DNA from 3 places in the Rahnella sp. RcJ3 genome. Region 1 is predicted to be linked to each of the others. Evidence: predicted binding sites of a transcription regulator. Region 1 holds the regulator's gene; each other region holds the start of a gene.
What was found. Region 1 encodes LexA, which represses DNA repair genes until DNA is damaged. Its sites were predicted from a motif close to TNCTGTATGTACATACAGNA; they were not measured.
Positions count from the first base shown of each region.

Region 2: DXU84_RS07735 (YebG family protein) is a predicted target of LexA. The motif match lies at 4,161-4,180, and genes of this name have one in related genera.
Region 3: rmuC (DNA recombination protein RmuC) is a predicted target of LexA. The motif match lies at 4,465-4,484, and genes of this name have one in related genera.

Region 1 covers NZ_QSNX01000010.1:193,889-200,727, reverse strand. The annotation lists gene ubiA (4-hydroxybenzoate octaprenyltransferase) at 1-457, shown strand, start outside; gene plsB (glycerol-3-phosphate 1-O-acyltransferase PlsB) at 555-3,038, opposite strand; gene DXU84_RS15160 (diacylglycerol kinase) at 3,156-3,524, shown strand; gene lexA (transcriptional repressor LexA) at 3,644-4,252, shown strand; gene dinF (MATE family efflux transporter DinF) at 4,551-5,915, shown strand; gene DXU84_RS15145 (CsbD family protein) at 6,105-6,314, shown strand; gene zur (zinc uptake transcriptional repressor Zur) at 6,473-6,839, opposite strand, start outside.
Region 2 covers NZ_QSNX01000004.1:282,024-288,862, reverse strand. The annotation lists gene DXU84_RS07765 (LysR substrate-binding domain-containing protein) at 1-162, opposite strand, end outside; gene DXU84_RS07760 (sulfite exporter TauE/SafE family protein) at 270-995, shown strand; gene DXU84_RS07755 (SgcJ/EcaC family oxidoreductase) at 999-1,397, shown strand; gene DXU84_RS07750 (nitrilase family protein) at 1,441-2,430, opposite strand; gene DXU84_RS07745 (LysR family transcriptional regulator) at 2,545-3,420, shown strand; gene DXU84_RS07740 (GNAT family N-acetyltransferase) at 3,536-4,000, opposite strand; gene DXU84_RS07735 (YebG family protein) at 4,194-4,589, shown strand; gene DXU84_RS07730 (helix-turn-helix domain-containing protein) at 4,642-5,274, opposite strand; gene DXU84_RS07725 (Xaa-Pro peptidase family protein) at 5,410-6,804, shown strand.
Region 3 covers NZ_QSNX01000025.1:14,769-21,607, forward strand. The annotation lists gene ubiB (ubiquinone biosynthesis regulatory protein kinase UbiB) at 1-1,365, opposite strand, end outside; gene DXU84_RS22230 (SCP2 domain-containing protein) at 1,362-1,970, opposite strand; gene ubiE (bifunctional demethylmenaquinone methyltransferase/2-methoxy-6-polyprenyl-1,4-benzoquinol methylase UbiE) at 1,984-2,739, opposite strand; gene rmuC (DNA recombination protein RmuC) at 2,881-4,422, opposite strand; gene DXU84_RS22245 (DedA family protein) at 4,580-5,107, opposite strand; gene udp (uridine phosphorylase) at 5,273-6,034, opposite strand; gene katE (catalase HPII) at 6,257-6,839, opposite strand, start outside.

The sequences.
Region 1 (6,839 bases):
GCCGCAGGTGGTTTTGGGCGCGGCGTTTGGCTGGGCAATTCCGATGGCGTATGCCGCTGTGAGCGAAAGTGTGCCGCTTAGCTGCTGGTTAATGTTCGTGGCAAATATCTGCTGGACGGTGGCTTACGATACGCAATACGCGATGGTCGATCGTGACGATGATTTGAAGATCGGCGTGAAATCGACAGCGATTCTGTTTGGTCGTTTTGACACGCTGATCATCGGCCTTCTGCAACTGGCAACGCTGATCCTGATGGGGATTGTCGGTTATCTGTCCCAGCTCAGCGCACCGTTTTACTGGTCGTTGCTGCTGGCTGCTGCGCTGTTTGTGCATCAGCAAAAGCTGATTGCTAAACGTGAACGTGATGCCTGTTTCCTGGCTTTCCACCAGAACAATTATGTCGGGCTGGTGTTGTTCCTCGGTATTCTGATGAGCCTGTCAGGCTTCAATTTCTAAGTAAGTTAGCCTGCGCGACAACAATTAAAAACGCCCGGACTCTGTAAAAAGTCCGGGCGTTTTGTTTTTTTAATCTGATGTCTGGCGCTAATACGGGTTAATGATCGGTATCGCGTACATCCATCTTCGGTTCAGCCGGTGGCTCCGTTGCTTGCGGCAGCTCAGAAGGCATTCCCGCACTCTCGATAGTTAGCTTGATATCCGGTGTCATCAGGTCGCTGAGCATGAGGTAAATCTCACGCGTTTGTTCCTGAATGGCATCGCCGGTGTCACTGATATAGCCTTCTGCGCGCAGTGTGCCGACCAGCGTCGAGAACACAGCTTTATCGAAGAATTCAGGGGCATTGATACCGTGCAGCACGGATAAACGCTGCGCCATAATCCGGCTCTCTTTTTCCAGTGCACCGCGGTTGATGCTTGGGTTATTGGTGAGCAGGGAGAAGGTAATCGCGTAACGTTGCAGCGTTTCACGTACACCAGCCGCCAGCAACTGGAGGGTGCGGATACGGGCCGGATTAAGTGTCAGCTCATCATCTTCAAGGTGAATGATTTGCTGACGCGCCAGTTCCAGCGTCAGAACATCCAGCACTTGTGGCAGCTCAGGCGTATCGAAATGCATAAACAGTTCGGCTTTGAGCATCGGATAAATCAGTTCGACCTGATGCAGTAATTCCGCGCGGCTGACCTGGCGGTGGTGCATCACAATGCTTGAAATCAGTGATGGCAACACCAGCATATGATGGATGTTGTTGCGGTAATACGTCATCAGCACGGCCTGTTCGCGAGGCAGAACGATGATGTCGCCAATGTTGTCTTTCTCAACCTGGAACTTATTCATGTTCAGCGCGTGATCAAGCAACTGGTCAGCGGTCAGATCAGGCACCGTCGAATCCGCGTTGTAAGGCACGTTACGCAGCAATTGCAGATAACAGTCGATTTGCTCGGTCAGCTGTTCGCGTGTCAGTGAACGCTGACGGGAGGCCAGCAGCGCGGTACAACACAAGTTCATGGCATTGGCTGCCGCTGAATTGTTGATGCGCACCATGATCTGTTCTGCCAAATCCTGCACTGTCGGCGTCAGCCAGCTTGGACGTTGTGCTTCGATCGGGTCGATGGCTTCACGCCAGGTTGGCACGTTCTGGTTCAGGTAAGTGGTCAGATGCAGCGGCTCACCGAAGTTCACGTAACCCTGGCCGAGGTTACGCAGCTTGCGCAGCCCGTTCAGCATCTGTGTCAGGCTTTCTTTCTCTTTGGTCGCACCGCGTAATTCTTTCGCGTACGTACCCACTTCCATGACGTGCTCATAACCGATGTAAATCGGTACCAGCGTAATCGGACGTGAACCGCCGCGCAGCATGGCCTGAATGGTCATGGCCAGCGTGCCCGTTTTCGGCTCCAGCAGACGCCCGGTTCGCGAACGCCCCCCTTCCACAAAGTATTCCACCGAATAACCGCGGCTGAACAGTTCGCCCAGATATTCACGGAAAACCGTCGAATAGAGCTTGTTGCCTTTAAAGGTTCGACGAATAAAGAACGCACCCAGACGGCGGAAAATCGGGCCAGCCGGCCAGAAATTCAGGTTGATACCGGCGGCAATATGCGGCGGTACCAGACCCTGATGATAGAGCACGTAAGACAGCAGCAGATAGTCCATGTGGCTGCGGTGGCAAGGCACATACACAATTTCCTGACCGTCCAGCGCTAACTGGCGTACACGCTCGGCATTATTAACGTTGATGCCTTTGTACAAACGGTTCCACGTCCAGCTCAGCACACGGTCAGAGAGGCGCACGGCTTCATAAGAGAAGTCAGCGGCAATCTCTTCCATCAGGGCGATGGCGTTTTGTTGGGCTTTTTCGTGGGAAATTTTCTTGCTGCGGGCTTCGTCTTCAATCGCTTTCTCAATGGCTTTTGAGGCCAGCAATTTATTGAATAAATCCTGACGTGCCGGAAGGCGCGGACCAACCGCAGCCAGACGCTGACGGGAGAAATGCATCCGCGCCACACGTGCCAGTTTTTGAGCAATCGTCTTATCTGTGCCGTGTTCCGTCGCCATATAACGCAGGGAAACGGTATTGGAGAAACGGACGAAACTGTCCCGCCCCAGCCACAGCACAGCGAAAAATTTCTGGATACCGTTCAGCACGCGCAGATGCGGCGTGTCGTCCTGACCTTCACGGCCCGGTGCACGACCAAACATTACCGACACCGGCAACATCTGAATGTCTAAATCCGGATTATTGCGGTGCAAATCAAGGTAGTCGTGGAACAGCTTTACGGACTCCTGCTTCGGCGTGTAATAAGAGAATACGCGCGGGCCTTCGGCTATAAAGACATGGCTTGGTAGCAGGGTTCCGTCAATTTCCAGCGGAATAAGAGGATCAGGCAGATTCTGCGCCAGACATTGCGCACGCAACGTCAGCAAATCGGCTTTGGAATTATAAGGTAATACGTACAAAATCGGCCGCGTCGGGTCTAAATGCAACTCGGTAACCGGATCTGAAGGTATGACCTTGCTCTTTACCAGCAATGAGAGTGGTAAATTCAATAATGTGTAATAAAGTCTACGCCAACCTGACATAAAAACGTGAAGCCTCTTGTTAGCAATTTCGCCGCAAGGATACCAGAAAGATCCGTGGAGATCTGTGGTCATATAAAAGCTAAAATGCTGCAAACACTCTAAGGATCAGTACCCGAAATGGCGAACCAAGTCACCGGATTTACCCGAATTTATAAAGCGGCCGGCTATTCCTGGAAAGGATTCAAAGCGGCATGGCAAAACGAAGCGGCATTTCGCCAGGAGGCCAGCGTCGCTATCCCGTTAATTTTGCTATCTTTCTGGCTTGATGTCAGCACCATTGAACGTATCCTGCTGGTGGGATCCGTCGTGCTGGTCTGTGTCACGGAGTTGCTCAACAGCGCGGTGGAATGTGCAATAGACCGCATCGGGCCTGAGTTTCATGTGCTTTCCGGTCGCGCAAAAGATATCGGCTCTGCTGCCGTACTTCTGACCATCATATTGGCGATTTTTGTCTGGGTCAGCATCTTTTGGTCGCGATGGTTCTGATTTGGAATCTGCATTCCAGGAATCAACGTTATGCCCTGTTTTTATTCAATCTTAGGTTTTCATTGACCGTTTAGCTGTATATACTCACAGCAAGACTGTATAAACAACCAGGGGGCGGAATGAAAGCTTTAACGACCAGACAACAAGAGGTCTACGACCTTATTCGCGATCATATCTCCACCACCGGTATGCCACCAACCCGCGCAGAGATTGCATCACGTCTGGGGTTCCGTTCTCCCAATGCGGCGGAAGAGCATCTTAAAGCGCTGGCGCGTAAAGGTGTTATTGAGATTGTTTCCGGTGCATCACGCGGCATTCGTCTGCTGATGGAAGAAGAAGAAGGTTTACCGCTGATTGGCCGCGTTGCCGCCGGTGAACCGCTGCTGGCGCAGCAACATATCGAAGGGCACTATCAGATCGATCCGGCAATGTTTAAGCCGAGCGCCGATTTCCTGCTGCGTGTCAGCGGTATGTCGATGCGTGATATTGGTATCCTTGACGGCGATCTGCTGGCCGTGCATAAAACGCAAGACGTGCGTAATGGTCAGGTTGTGGTGGCCCGTATCGATGATGAGGTCACCGTGAAACGCCTGAAAAAACAAGGCAGTGTGGTGCAGTTATTGCCAGAGAACAGCGAGTTTCAGCCGATCGTGGTGGATTTGCGCGAGCAGAATTTCAGCATTGAAGGCTTAGCCGTAGGTGTTATCCGCAACGGCGACTGGATCTGACCTTCGTACTTCGAGCTATCTCTGCGTTGGCTGCCTTCGCGAACCCCGGTCACATATTTGTGTATGCTCCCGGCGTTCGCTTAGTTGCCGCCTTGATATAACTCGAATTACTCGGTCAGATATGACTAAGTCAGAAATTGCTGTGTCAGATAGACAAGACTAAAACTAATTGAATATGGATGGCGGCCGCCTCTGGCATCCATGTGAATTCAAAGAGAAATGCGTTTCTCTCATCATCGCCCCTTTCGGGGCGATGTCATTTACAGGCATAACCTGAACCTCCGGCATGAGATTCTCTATGCAACATCATTCCCTGCGACACACACTCAAAAACACCTTTTTAAGCCCTGCCGATAAAGCGCTCTGGATGCTGGCATTGCCGATGATTTTTTCCAATATCACGGTGCCACTCCTCGGCCTGGTGGATACCGCAGTGATCGGTCATCTCGACAGCCCGGATTATCTCGGCGGCGTGGCTGTGGGTTCGATGATCACCACTTTCCTTTTTATGCTCTTACTGTTTCTGCGGATGAGTACCACCGGCATGACCGCTCAGGCGCTGGGCGCGAAAGATAATCAGCTTCTGGCGCGTGCTTTTGTACAACCCTTCCTTCTGGCTGTACTGGCGGGCGTCATTATTGTGGTATTCCGTCATCCGCTGATGGAGCTGGCGTTTCACATTGTCGGCGGCAGCCAGCCCGTGCTTGAACAGGCGAGGCTGTTTATCGAAATCCGCTGGTTCAGCGCCCCGGCTTCACTGGCGAATCTGGTGATCCTCGGGTGGTTGCTCGGCATTCAGTACGTTCGCGGGCCGGTGATTTTGCTGATTGCCGGGAATTTGCTGAATATCATTCTGGATCTGTGGCTGGTGATCGGGCTGGGCTGGAACGTGCGTGGCGCAGCCATGGCGACGGCAAGCTCCGAGTATTTCACGCTACTCATCGGGCTGTATTTCGTCTGGCGGGTGATGAAACGACGCGGTATCACCGGCGCAGAAATCACCTCCGCGTGGCGTGGTAATTTGCGCCGTCTTCTCGGGCTTAACCGCGACATCATGCTGCGCTCATTACTGTTGCAGCTTTGCTTTGCATCGCTGACCGTTCTGGGCGCGCGGCTGGGCAGCCACATTGTGGCGGTCAACGCCGTGTTGATGAACCTGCTGACATTTACCGCGTTTGCACTTGACGGTTTTGCTTATGCTATCGAAGCGCATTCCGGTGAGGCATTCGGTGCCCGCAACCGCGAAAAACTGCTGAATGTCTGGCATGCCGCGTGTCGTCAGGCCGGGCTGGTTGCGCTGTTTTTTGCTCTGGTTTACGCGCTGGCGGGTGGGGCGATCATTGATGCGCTGACATCATTACCGGAATTGCGTGAGCTGGCGGACCGATATCTTGGCTGGCAAATTATACTGCCGCTGGTGGCTGTCTGGTGCTATTTGCTTGATGGCATGTTTATCGGCGCAACGCGTGGGCGGGATATGCGAAACAGCATGCTGGTGGCGGCGCTGGGGTTCGGGCTGACATTGTTCACTTTACCGCTGCTGGGCAATCATGCGTTGTGGCTGGCGCTGACGGTATTCCTCGGGTTACGCGGGATTTCACTGGGCTGGATATGGCGTCGTTACTGGCGGCATGACACATGGTTTTCGTCTCCGTCGCACTGATTTTTCAGCTATTTTCAAAGAAATAAGCGCAGCTTTGTCGTTATTTCATGCTTTAGATTAATCCTAATAGTGGTTTTTATCCCTGTTTAGGGAGGATTAATCGAGATTCTCTACTAACCTTTAAAGTGTTAAGGACGAGCTGCAAGACGAAATGCAGTTCATAAAACCCAAGGTAACAGGAGATATTTTATGAATAAGGACCAAGCCGACGGTAACTGGAAGCAGTTCAAAGGGAAAGTGAAAGAACAATGGGGCAAACTGACTGATGACGACCTGACAGTGGTTGAAGGTAAACGTGATCAGTTAGTCGGTAAAATTCAGGAGCGTTACGGCTATCAAAAAGATCAGGCCGAGAAAGAGCTCAATGAATGGGAAACCAAAAACAAATATCACTGGTAAGACGCGACTCCCCCTCGCGTGCCAGTGACGTATCCTGAGATTTAGCTGCTCCTACCCGGAACGCTTCAGGATACGGGTACACGGATGTACCCAACCTCTTCTCTGTACAAAACATCCTCCTCTTACGAGTCACCTTCAAAACCTTAAAACCCGATCATTCAGCGTTTTTTCACCACAATACTGTGGTCGTGATCGCAATGGTCATGGCTGTCGCAGGTTTCTACTACTTTGCATTCTGCACATAAGCCATGCGCTTCAACGACGGAATGGCGAAGCTCAAATCCGGATTCTAATGACAGTTTTGCCAGACGCTCTTCAATGCCGTCGGTGGTTTTTTCGGTAACTAACCCGCAGCGGTCGCAGATAAACAGCGCAGAAGTATGGCTCGGCTCTTCAAAATGATGGCAGAGAACATAGCTGTTTGCGGATTCAACACGGTGAATAAATCCCTGTTCCAGCAGAAAATCCAGCGCCCGGTAAACGGTCGGTGGTTTCGCCTGAGGTTCGCTTACGCGCAATAGATCC
Region 2 (6,839 bases), on a different contig from region 1:
TTTACGAAATAAATTCACCCCAAACCACTTTTCCACCCCCTGAATATGGCGGCTTACCGCGCCGTGCGTAATGCATAACTCCTGCGCTGCGGCGGTAAAACTCCCGGCATGACAGGCGACAAGAAAGGCGCGGAGGGCCGTTATCGGGGGAAGTGCATGCATGGTCGTTCCTTTTTAATCACGATTATGTGACTTTTTATCACGGGTTACGCCATTTCCTAAACGCTATCATCGCCCGCATTCCCCCTGAGAAAAGGAAATGTGACGTGATGTATGTGGTGATTGCTCTGACGGGCATACTGGCGGGTGTGATCAGCGGTGTTGTCGGCACCGGCGGTTCCATCATGCTGTTGCCGGCGCTGACGTATACTTTCGGCCCGAAAACTGCGATTCCGGTGATGGCGATTGCCGCTATTGTCGGCAACATCTCCCGCGTGCTTCTCTGGCGCAAAGACATCAACATTCGGGCATTTTTGCTGTACGCCATGCCCGGCATTCCCGCCGCCGTTCTCGGCGCAAATACCCTGTGGGAAATGCCCGCCACGCTGTCGAATATGTGTATCGGCGCGTTCTTCTTGTTGCTGATCCCCTTGCGTCATTACGCCCGTTACCGGGCTTTTACCCTCAGCAGCGCGCAACTGGCGATGGCAGGCGCGCTGACAGGGTTTCTGACCGGTGTGGTATTTTCAACCGGCCCGCTGACCATTCCGGTTTTCGCCGGTTACGGGCTGGTGAAAGGTGCGCTGCTTTCCACCGAGGCTGCCGCTTCGTTCGCGATTTATTTCGCCAAAGCCTCAGCGTTCAGCGTGATTGGTGCAATGCCGTGGCCGGTGTTTTTGAGCGGCTTGCTGGTGGGTGGCACACTGACGACAGGGATGCTTATTGGCAAAAAATTTGTTATTAAGATGTCAGAGTCATCATTCAACCGCCTGATCGACATCATGTTATTTCTGGCGGGCATCTCTTTACTCTGGAACTCAGCAAAAGGACATTAACGGATGAGTACACACCCGATCCGCCAGGTTATCGAAGCCTGTGACAAAGCCATATCCGTCAGGGATTTTGACGCACTGATGGCGCATTATGCCGAAGAGGCGGCGCTGGTAATTAAACCGGGCATGATTGCCCGCGGCAAAACCGACATCCGCAAAGCCTTTATCGCCATCTCGGATTATTTTCAGGATCAGCTGGTGGTAGAACAGGGCGAAATGCAGGTGATTGAAGGGGCAGAGGATGCGCTGGTGATCATGGAAACGGTGCTGCATTTTCCCGACGGACAGGGCGGAAAGGTGACCACTACCCGCCGTGCCACCTATGTTTTCCGCCATGAACCGGACGGTCGCTGGCTGTGTACCATCGATAATTCATATGGCACATCGCTGTTGGATCAGGAATAAGGCTCCGCAAGGAGCCTTTTTCGCTTCATCAATCCACGGTGATTTAGCGTTTTGGGATCCCCGGTAATTCCTCAGAAAAACGTGCAGTCATTGCATCCCGCTCATAGCCCTGATATTCAGTCAGAATATGATACAAATCGGGTCTGCGGCCTGCCATCCAGCGTCTGCCGGTACTCATCGGGATCAGCGATAAATCCAGATCCGCGCTGACCATCGCATCCGCAGCAACCCAGGTTTCATCGACGATCCGGCCATAAGGGTCGAGGATCATCGCGTTACCGGTGCGTACTTCATCATCATCCGCACCGACGCCGTTACTGAACAAAATAAACATGCCGTTATCGTGAGCGCGTGAGGGCAACCAGCGCATCAGCCATTCCCGGCCGCTGGGACCTTTAAACGCTGCGGTAATCTCTTCTTTGCGTTCAGCACGCTGCTGCCACAATGCCAGCGGTATCGGTTTCATGCCGTGCGGGCTGCGTGAATGTGTGCCGCCGGTCTGATGCGGTGCCAGTAAAATATCTGCACCCAGCAGGGCGGTGGCACGGGCATTTTCCACCAGATTGTTGTCCCAGCAGATGAGGATCCCGACCTTCACGCCCCAGGGGGTGCCGAACACGGTATAACTGTCGCCGCAACTGAAAGCCTCATGCTCAAAGGCGTGCATTTTGCGGTGGATGTGTAACGAACCGTCAGGCATGCAGGCGGCGTAGGCATTATACAGACGCCCGTCAGCGGCACGTTCGATAAATCCGGCGCCAATCAGCATCTGATGTTTCACGGCCAGCGAGCGGATCAGCGCAACAGAGGGGCCGGTGTCGGCTGGCTCCGCCAGTGCCTGAACGCCAGCAGCATCGAGTTTGGGCACGTGCCAGTAACCGGTGATACACATTTCCGGAAAGGCCAAAATATTGACGCCTTCAATAGCCGCTTTTTCGATAAAACGCTCCATAATTAACAGGTTATATTTTTTGTTACCCGCCTGATGCTGAAATTGAATGACCGCTGCTTTGAGTGTTTTGGGGTCCGACATGATCTTCTCCATACGTCTTCAGGGATTTCGGTTGACGCTGGTATTAGAGCAATGCGACTGATAACTTTATAATGAAATGATTTCCAAATCTGATAACCCAATGGAATATATAAAGTGAACACACGTTTGCTCAGGGCTTTTGTCACACTGGCTGAAAAAGGGAATTATGCGCAGGCAGCGCAGACGCTTTCCGTTTCACAACCGGCACTCACCAAACAGATCAATCTGCTGGAATCGACGCTGAACGTGGCGCTTTTTGCCCGCGGACGACACGGCAGTGCGCTGACAGCCGCAGGCCAGCGGCTTTTGCCGGAAGCGGAGAAAGTATTGCGACAAATGGCCGCGTTTATGCAACATGCCAGCCAGGTTGAAAAGGGGGGAGAAGGGCTGCTGGCGGCAGGATTCGGCCTGTCGAGTTTCATCCTGGCGCCACAATGTATTGCGAAATTCCGCGCAGCATATCCCGGCGTGGATATCACGCTGGAAGATCTGCCTTCCGCGCAGCAATACGACATGCTGCAACGCGGGGAACTGCACATTGGTTTTGTGCGTGTCCCGCCGCCTGCACCGCTCAGTTACCACGCGCTGTTTGAGGATAAACTGGTGCTGGTGGTGTCTGAAGATAACGGCGAGGATATGAGTGAAAGGCTCAGGAACCGTCCGTTACTGCGTTTGTATACTGAGCGGGCGGGGGGGCTGAATGCGCAGACAGACCGTTTTTTACAGGAGAATCTGTTTCATGTTTCATCGGTTCAACGGGCGGAGGATATCCAGACTATTGTCGCACTGGTAGCGGCCGGGATCGGCGTGGCGTTGCTACCCGAAAGCGTCGTGCATATTGCGCCGCCGGAGCTGAAAATACTTCCGCTCACCGGCCCTGCGACGCGCTGGCAGGTGGGGATTGCATGGGACGCCCGGAATGAAGATGTCATTCGCGATAACTTTGTGCGGATGGTGACTGAAAATCTCAAAGCCGCTGCCTGTATATAGAACGGTCCGGAATGTGGCCCGCGCCATCAGGCCGACGGCGATAAGTTCACCAATGCGAAAGACCCTGACCAGAATTCAGTTTCTGTTTCCAGCCGTGCGTTCAGGAAAGCCTGAACTACCCGTCTTTGTTCAGGTAAATTCCTGGCCGGGTGATGACCCAGGTGTAGTCAGGTTCGTTAACCGGTGTGTAACCAAACTTTTGATACAACCACGGCGCGGTAGAAGTAAAGAGTGCCATCCGGCGAAGTTTTGCTGTGACCGGATGCGACTGCACACATTCGATCAGCCATGCGCCCAGATTTTTTCCCTGATAATCTTCCAGCACATAGACATCACACAGGTAAGCAAAGGTGGCGTAGTCCGTGATAAAGCGGGCGTAACCGATCTGTTTTCCGTCGTCGAACAACCCGAAGTTCAGGCTGTTTTCTGCGCCAGCGCGCACCGTCTGTTCGTCAATGCCCGGCGCCCAGCTTGACCGGGTCAGGTAGGCGTGAATTGCCGGAATATCCAGTTTTTGAAAGTCGGTAGTGATCAGATAAGTGTCTTTGGTCCAGTTGCATACAGCTTTCAGGTTTGTCACGGGAACCTCACAAGTTCGTTGAAAACAGGTCGTTTTCTACCTTACCGGCTAACGCTGAGAAATTCACCCGCGTTATAGTTGCCAGGGTATGTGCCCGGCCTTTGACGCGCCGCACTATAAAAATCAGGCCGGATGATGTATCCTGCACTGATTATTGGTATGCTGTATATAATTACAGTATAAGGAGCGAATCATGGCTGTTGAAACAAAATTTGTTGTGGTCAGAAAAGGTGAAGAGAAAATGACTTTTGCCAATAAGAAAGAAGCAGACGCTTACGACAAGATGCTGGACATGGCGGATGCTTTTACTGAATGGCTGTTACAGAGCAATATCGGGATGGATGAAGCACTGGCGGAAAACATTGCACTTCACCTCGCCGAGCAGAAAGACACCGTCCAGCATATTCTGCGCACCAGCAAATTGCCGGAAGCAGAAATCGCACACCAGCCCGCCGCTGAAACGCCAGCAGAAGCAGAAGCAGAAGAAGTGGTCGCAGAAAACGTGGCTGCTGAAGAAAATGCTGCCGAAGAAAATGTTGCCGAAAAACCTGCCACGGCCAAAAAAGTCCGTGCGGTAAAAGCCGCGTAACTGAGAGAACAGCGTGCGTAACGGCACGCTTTCTTCCCCCCTGATACCACGCTCAGTATTTCAGTGGCAAACGGATCACTTCTTTCAGAATACCGTTGTGCAGCCTCACATATCCCCCCTGTTTCAATTGTGAAAGCACTTTCATGATCGTGCTGCGTGAAAGGTGCGTCTTAAGCTGAATGTAATGGGCAGCAGGAATATTTTCGCGTATTTCCGGCGGTTCTTTCATGAGTTCCATGAGCTGGTGGCGCAGAATTTCATAGGATGTTGGTGCCGTCAGCATTGTGCTTTTGACATAGAGATTGTTGGTCATCCTGAAAAAGTGCTTTGCCATTGGCTCCCACAACTCCAGACGATCAATCAGGGCATGCATCTCCGCCACGGTGGAGACGGCAATCTCAGATTCATCCTGCGCCTGAATAAACATTCTGGCCTCTGAGGGCACCGCACCGCCAATACCAATGATGCCCGGCACTGACAACGTACCTATCAGCACAGGTTCGTCGTTATGAAAGGTTTTAAACCAGCCTTTGCGAATGAAATAACAATAAAATTCCCCCCTCTCATACAGATGGAAGCGCGAGCCCGCGGGGACAGTACGGAACTGGAGATAGGGAATAAGCTCGGCAAATAGCTCAGCGGTAGCCTGACTGAGGTCTTTGCCCTTATCACTCTCGGTAACCATCGTTATTAACCTCGTCAGGCAGCAACAGCAGGGAATTACCTTAAATTTAGCAGAGTTCCCTGTCCGGTGAATGCGGCCTTAAGAGGCCGTTTGGGGCATAATCCTCTTTCCCCCCGCCATGCAAAAGGACAGGCAATGAAAGCTGAACATGAGTATTCACTGAAAACCCTCCCGGCTCCCGCGACTTACCCTCACATTTCCACTCCGGTATTATCCGATGAAGCCATGGCGTCACGCCTGCGTCATATCCTTCACGCGATGCAACAGCATCAGCTCGACAGCCTGGTGATTTATGCCGACAAAGAACACGGCGGCAATTTCGAATATCTTGCGGGTTTTATCCCGCGCTTTGAAGAAGCCTTGCTGGTGGTGCGCGCGACCGGTGAGCTGACTTATGTTATGGGGAATGAAAATCTGAAACTGGTTCCCCATGCGCGCAACGCGGGTCGCTGCCTGCATGCGCCGTTGTTTTCCCTGCCCAACCAGCCGATGAAACATCATCAGCCGCTGCACGATTTGCTTAAATCTGCCGGTATTGCTGACGCGCAGCACGTTGGCATCGCAGGCTGGAAACTGTTCAGATGTGACCCTGTCACGGATAAAACCACCTTTGATGTGCCCGCGTTTATCCTCGACGCAGTCCGAAAGGCCGCGGGCGTGGCTGGAGATGTGGTAAACGCCACCGGTCTGTTTACCTCGCCAGAAAACGGTGCGCGGCGGATTAATACCGCTAATGAAGTGGCGTTTTATGAATACGGCGCCAACCTGGCCTCCACTCAGGTGCTTGCGGCGCTGGATACGATTGCACCCGGCAAATCAGAAAAAGAAATCGGTCAGTTACTGGCAGGAGAAGGCCAGCACGGGAACGTGATTATGATTGCCGCGACGGGTGAGCGTTTCGCCCATGCGAATCTGTATCCTTCCGACAAAACTATCCGGCGTGGCGATAAGTTTTCGCTCACCACCGGATACAAAGGAGGCCTCACCAGCCGTGCGGCGTATGTGGTAGCGGCGGAAAATGAATTACCGGAAGAGGTTTCGGACTGGTTGCAGCGGCTTGCGATACCCTATTACCACACGGTAGTAACCTGGCTTGAAGCACTGCGTATCGGGCTGACCGGCGGTGAGCTTTATCAGCTTGTTGAGCAAACGCTGCCACAGAGCATCTATCACTGGCATCTCAATCCCGGTCATCTGGTTGCAGATGAGGAGTGGCTGTGTTCTCCGGTATACGGTGGCTCAGTGATCCCGTTTGAAAGTGGCATGTTGTTTCAGATTGATATTATTCCGTCATTACCCGGCTATGGTGGCAGCAGCATCGAAGATACGGTAGGGCTGGCAGATGAATCACTGCGAAAAGAGCTGGAAACGCAGTTCCCGGAGGTCTGGCAGCGTATGGTCACCCGTAAAAAATACCTGACGGACGTGCTGAGTATTCGCCTTTCCGAGGACGTGATTCTGCTTTCCAATACTGTCGGTTACCTGCGGCCTTTCCTGCTGGATAAGTCGCGGGCTTTGGTGCGGACGTAAAGCAATTTGCCTCATCATTAAACCCGGTGAAGTTC
Region 3 (6,839 bases), on a different contig from region 1:
GAACGGCGCACGCTCTTTCAGTGCGCGGATCATCGCCGGCAGACCCACCTGATCACGAACCCAGCTTTCGAGGAAAGGTTTCGCCGTTGTCCACAAATCCAGTTGAGGATAAAGCTGACGCCCGAGGCCTTCTACATACAACAGTGTCTTTTGCAGCAACACCAACTGAGGCTGGACTTCCATATTAAAACGGCGAGCCGTATTAAACAGATTTAACAATACGTTACCGAAGGAAATATCCGCCAGCGGTTTCTCAAAAATCGGTTCACACACTGTCCGAATTGCAAATTCGAATTCTTCAACGTTGGTATCTCGCGGGACCCAGCCGGAATCGACATGCAATTCAGCTACTTTGCGGTAATCACGGTTAAAGAACGCGATGAAATTCTCCGCCAGATAGCGCTTGTCTTCCTTATTGAGCGAACCAACTATGCCGCAATCAATGCCTATGTAGCAAGGATCTTCAGGCGTTTCGTAGCTCACAAAAATATTGCCCGGATGCATATCCGCATGGAAGAAACTGTCGCGAAAAACCTGAGTGAAGAAGACCTGTACACCGCGCTCCGCCAGCAATTTCATATTGGTGCCCTGTTTTTTCAGCGCCTCAATATCAGAAACAGGGATCCCGTAAATACGTTCCATCACCATCAATTGTTCGCTGCAATAGTCCGGGTACACTTCCGGCACATACAGCATCGGGCTACCTTCAAAGTTACGGCGAAGCTGAATGGCATTCGCGGCTTCACGTAACAGATTCAGTTCATCGAGCAGCGTTTTCTCATACTCACGTACCACTTCACGCGGACGCAAACGGCGACCATCCGGTAACAAAATCGGTAGCCAGCCAGCAAGACGCGACATCAAACGGATATCAGCAACAATGGTCGGTAAAATATCCGGACGGATAACTTTGAGCACCACCGGTTTGCCGTTTTCTTTCAGGATCGCCGTGTGCACCTGAGCAATCGACGCAGACGCCAGCGGCGTCTGATCGAACTCATCAAACCAGGTTTCCAGCGGGCCACCCAGCGCGGCATCAATTTGCTGACGGGCTTTCGCACCATCAAACGGCGGAACATGGTCCTGAAGCAAAGCCAGCTGATCGGCTATGTGCGGGGGGAAAAGATCGCGGCGTGTAGACATCATCTGACCGAACTTGATCCAAACCGGCCCAAGCTGTTCCAGTGCCAGGCGCATGCGCTCACCTAACGGCTTTTCTTTATGACGATTTGGTAACCAGAAAAAAAGATAACGACCAATTCTCAGTGGTAACGTTAAGCGGATTTTAGGGATCAGTTCGTCAAGGCCGTAGATCAGAAACATGCGGATAATCAGATATAAACGTCGCATTTCCCTAGGCGTCACGGTTTGTCCTCCAGTTTTTTGATACGTTTATCCAGCGCATCCAGCTCACACACCAGTGCGGAAACCTCATCACTAAACCAGACAACTTCCAGCGGACCGGGTGCCATTTTCCACTCTTCAGTCAGCGTTTGCGCCACATAGCTCTGCTGGTGTTTCAACCCTTTTTGCAAAAAGCTGAAAACGCCCTGCACGGTCTGACTCAGCCCCTGTGCCGCAATGTCACCGATATAGGGTGCCAGAAATTCCGCAGGCTCAATTTCCGCCATATCCAGCAATGCAGAGAACTGCTGAACCAGGGCGATATCGCCATCAACTACCAGCTCGCCACTGCGCATCATGGGCGACAACTGCTGGCGATCACGTAACTTATGCAGCACTGACAGTTTCGAGGTGACGGTGCAATCTGCCGCGCCGTCCCATTGCCCGAGCACATCAATTTTCTGTTCACTGAACACAAACGTCAGTGGTGTACTCAGTTCCTGCAATTCAACACGCAGAACTTTACCGGCCAGACGTGTCCGCGCCGCCTTCATGCTGCGATCTCTGAAAAGCAGGTAATTAAGCGGCGTCTCGATAGCGGCAGTCAGTAACGGCGTTAACAACATCGGCATACTCATATCAGAATTTGAAACCCCGATGTAACGCCACAATGCCGCCAGTCAGGTTGTGATAAGTCACATTTTCAAAACCTGCGTCCGCCATCATTCCTTTCAGTGTTTCCTGATCCGGATGCATACGGATTGATTCAGCCAGATACCGGTAGCTTTCGGCATCGTGTGCAACCAGCTCGCCAATACGCGGTAAAATATGGAAGGAATAGGTGTCGTAAGCTTTGCTCAGCGGCTTCAGCACCGGTTTGGAGAATTCCAGTACCAGCAGACGCCCGCCCGGCTTGAGTACGCGGAACATGGAACGCAGCGCCTTCTCTTTTTCAGTCACGTTACGCAGACCGAAAGAGATGGTGATACAGTCAAAATAGTTATCCGGGAACGGCAGAGCCTCGGCATTCGCCTGAACGTAGCTGACGTTGCCGACGATGCCAAGATTGCGCAGCTTTTCGCGGCCCATCTTCAGCATGGAATCATTGATATCCGCCAGCACGACTTCGCCTTTCTCACCCACCAGACGGGAAAATTTTGCGGTCAGATCGCCCGTACCACCGGCCAGATCCAGCACACGTTGTCCCTGACGGACACCGCTGCAATCAATAGTGAAGCGTTTCCAGATGCGATGAATACCGAAAGACATCAGATCATTCATCAAATCATATTTTGCCGCAACGGAATGGAAGACTTCTGCCACCATTTCCTGTTTTTCATCTTTGGCTACTGTACGAAAACCAAAATGGGTGGTTTCCGGCGTCTGCTTTTCCATTATTTATGCCTGCTTTTTCAGTCGAACTCTTGGGGAGAAGTGTATCAGAACCCGTTCGAAAGCCCCATCACCGATGGTGATTCAACATATTGCAAAAATTCATGCATTGAATCACAAATACAGTGCAGGCCCTCTGACCCGCTATGTCTGCTGGTGGGGAGTTAACTCACCCGGGTTCAGCGTCTGTTCTTCTTCCGCATCAGAGGTATCGGGCAGAGATGCGGTGTCTTCAGGTTCATTTTCCGCTTTCGCTATTTCAGCCAGAGACGGACTGATAGGCCGTTTAACTTCAACACCCAGCGCGCGGAAACTTTCCACCTGTCCGATAAGATTACCACGGCCTTGCGAGAGTTTATTCATCGCGGATCGATAACTTCCCTGCGCTTTGTCGAGACTTTGTCCCATCGACTCCATGTCATCCACAAACAGCCGCAGTTTGTCGTAAAGACGTGCCGCGCGGTCGGCGATACGTTTGGCGTTCTGACTCTGATGCTCATAGCGCCACAAGTTACTGATCGTTCGCAGCGCCACCAGCAGGGTCGTCGGGCTGACCAGCATAATATTGTGCCGGAGCGCTTCGCTAATCAATTCTGGCTCACGGTCGATAGCCAGCAGAAAAGCGGGCTCAACAGGGATAAACATCAGCACATAATCGAGGCTGCGCAGACCGGGAAGTTGCTGGTAATCTTTGCGCCCGAGCAGGCGGATATGTCCGCGAACCGAGGCAATATGTTCATTGAGCGCCGCTTCCCGCTCGCTGTCATCCTCGCTGTTGAAATAGCGCTCATACGCGACCAGGGTCATTTTGGCATCAATCACTACGTCTTTATTCTGCGGTAACCTGACGACCACATCGGGTTGCATCCGGCTGTTGCTGTCAACCTGCACGCTGACCTGAGTCTGGTACTCATGCCCTTCACGTAAACCGGAAGCCTCGAGCACGCGGCTCAGCACCACTTCCCCCCAGTTGCCCTGCGTTTTGTTGTCACCTTTCAGTGCCTTGGTCAGGTTGACGGCTTCACGGGCCATCTCCACATTCAGTTGCTGCAGATTGCGGATCTCATGCGCCAGCGTATGGCGTTCACGGGCTTCCTGCCCAAAGCTGTCCTGCACCTGACGACGGAAACCATCCAGTTGCTCGCGCAACGGCAACAGTAACTTGTCGAGACTTTGCTTGTTCTGTTCGTCGGCACGGCGGCCATTTTGTTCGAAAATCCGGTTAGCCAGATTTTCAAACTGGCTGCTCAGGCGCTGTTCGCTGTTAATCAGCAGACGCTGCTTTTCTTCAGCCGCCATGCGGGTTTCATCCAGACGGGTTGAAACCTCACGCAACTCTGCTTCCTGCGCGCTGTTGATTTCCCGCTGCGCACGCAGTTCCTGATTCAGTTGCTCACACTCGTTTTGCCAGTGGGCAAGCAGTTGTAATTTTTCCTGACTGGCCGCCTGCAGGCTATGCAGTTTTCGCAGCTCAAGTTCAGCCTCACGCAGTTGCTGCTGCCCTGATTGCCGCTCGCTTTTGTGCGTATCATTTTCCGCTTTAGCCTGTTCCAGCGATTGTTCCAGCAAACGGCGCTGCGTTTCATACTCCGTCTGCTGTTGCTGTTGGCGCAGGCTGGCGATAAGCCAACCTACGAGTAAGCCCACTAACCCCGCCCCCAGGGCTGTCAGGATGCTGATATCCACGCGATTTCCCTCTTAAAGTCTCTTGCGGCCAAGGTAATGTCAGGCTGTATGGATGTCCAGTCTATTTTCTGTTGCATTGAGCCTTTGCGAGACGTCTTCCAAAAAGGAATTTCTCTGTATTTGCCCCCTTGCGATAGCCAGCCACAGAGAGCAGCATTCAAAACCAGCGGCTCAGCCACTGAATGCCGAAAGCACCTGGCGCCAGGATGCCGAAAGCCCAGATGAGTGCAGACGTCACATTCGCAATCTGGAAATATTTTTGCGGCATACCGCAGATACCGGCAACCAGTGGCACAACGGCACGAAGCGGGCCAAAGAAGCGGCCAATGAAAGCCCCGGGCATGCCCCATTTTTCAAAGAAAGCATGTCCACGAACCAGCATTTGCGGATGGCGGGAGAAAGGCCAGAAATTGCCAACCCGATCCTGATAACGGGCACCAATCCAGTAAGAAAGCCAGTCTCCCAAGAAAGCGCCTGCGGCGGCGGCGGCCCAGATGGGCCAGAACGGAATACCGGTTTCGCCGATCAGCGCGCCGAGTCCCAGCAAGATAAACGTTGCCGGGAGCAGCAGGGAAAGGAATGCCAGAGACTCACCAAAAGCCAGAAAGAAAACGATCGGTGCAGCCCACACCTGATGGGCGCGGATGAAGGTAGTGGTGTACTCAAGAAGGTCGTGAACAGTCAAAAATGCAGTTCCTTTTGTCAGAGATCCGGGAGGAGGTTCATCAATTATTCCAGATGGATTACTAACATGACCTTAACAGATCTGCTTAGCAGGGCAAAAAAACGGGCCGCCAGAGGCAGCCCATTGATGTGATGATGTGATGTGGTTGTTTTAGTTTTATAGGGACTAAATAAGCCTGCGGGCTGCTTCTACAACAATCTTCACCGCATGACTTTCAGTCTTTTTCATGGTTTCCGCATTAGGGATTTCCTGCTGCGTGCGGTTCACGATAACACCCGCCACCATCCCCGCGCGCAGACCCTGGCTTGCACACATGGTCAGCAGAGTCGCGGATTCCATTTCGTAGTTCATGACGCCCATTTCCTGCCACTCTTTCATCGATTCTTTGAAGCGACGGACAACACGGCCAGAGTAAGTGTCATAACGTTCCTGACCCGGATAGAAGGTGTCAGAAGAGGCGGTAACGCCAATGTGCGTCGCGGCACCCACGGCTTCTGCCGCCGCAACCAGCGCGGTGGTGCAGGCAAAATCGGCTACTGCAGGGAATTCCATCGGCGCAAAGTGCAGGCTCGCGCCATCAAGGCGAACGGCAGCGGTCGTGACCAGAACGTCACCGACATTGATGTGTGGCTGGATAGCGCCAGTTGTGCCGACTCGCAGGAAAGTACGGATCCCCAGTTGCGCCAGTTCTTCAACCGCAATAGAGGTCGAAGGGCCACCAATACCGGTTGAGCAAACAATCACAGATTTGCCATCAAGCTCAGCACGCCATGAGGTAAATTCGCGGTGGGAAGCCAGACGAACCGGGTTCTCCATCAATTTGGCAATTTTTTCCACGCGCTCAGGGTCGCCGGGAACAATCGCCAGCGTCGCGCCGTTTAAATCTTTTTTGGCCAGGCCAAGATGGAAAACTTCAGGCTGAGACATAACAAACTCCTCTGTGTGTAAGGTCATTTATTGGCAGGAGGAACACCCGGCAACTGTACTGAACATTGTGACGTTATTTCGTGACGGTCGTCACTATGATGTAACAACGGGAATTTCACATACATTTATTTTGTGATTCAAGTCACAAAATAAGGAGGGTGAGGGAATTTTAAACAGGCAATCTCCGCTGCCGGGGATTGCCTGTTTATCAGTTACAGTTAATCAGGCAGGAACGGCATCTGCCGCCGCACTGCGCGACCAGATCCGGTGTTTGAGCATGTCTTTCAGAAACGCCTTCAGCAACGCTCCTTCTGCTTTTTCACCTTCCACAACGCCCTCTTCCGGCACATCGTCCGTCAGCCCCAGCAGCGATTTGAAGCGGCGTGCATCGCCACTTAGCCCCACCACTTTCAGGTGTTTGTAGGCTTCGAGCACATAATGCCGTGCATCGCCATTCATCAGCAGTGCGTCGATATGCCCATGCGGAACAATCACTGCATCAACGGTGATGGAAGGCGATCCGGCAAACGTCGCATCAACCGGCAACGTAGAACCATCATCGGCAGTCACACTCCCTAAGTGACTGGCCAGCAGCTTAGGGTGAACGCCAGCGGCCTGAAGTGCCTGTAAGGTTTCCAGAACATCCGCCGCATTCACACCTTCACCCAGCAATATCGCCACCTGCCGCCCTTTGATCGTGCCTTTACCGCTGGCATACAAACTCAGCGACGGATCATTTTTCAGCCCATTCACGGGCTTCGGCGGTTTGATCTTCAGGGTGTCAGCGGAAAGGGTAATACCCAGA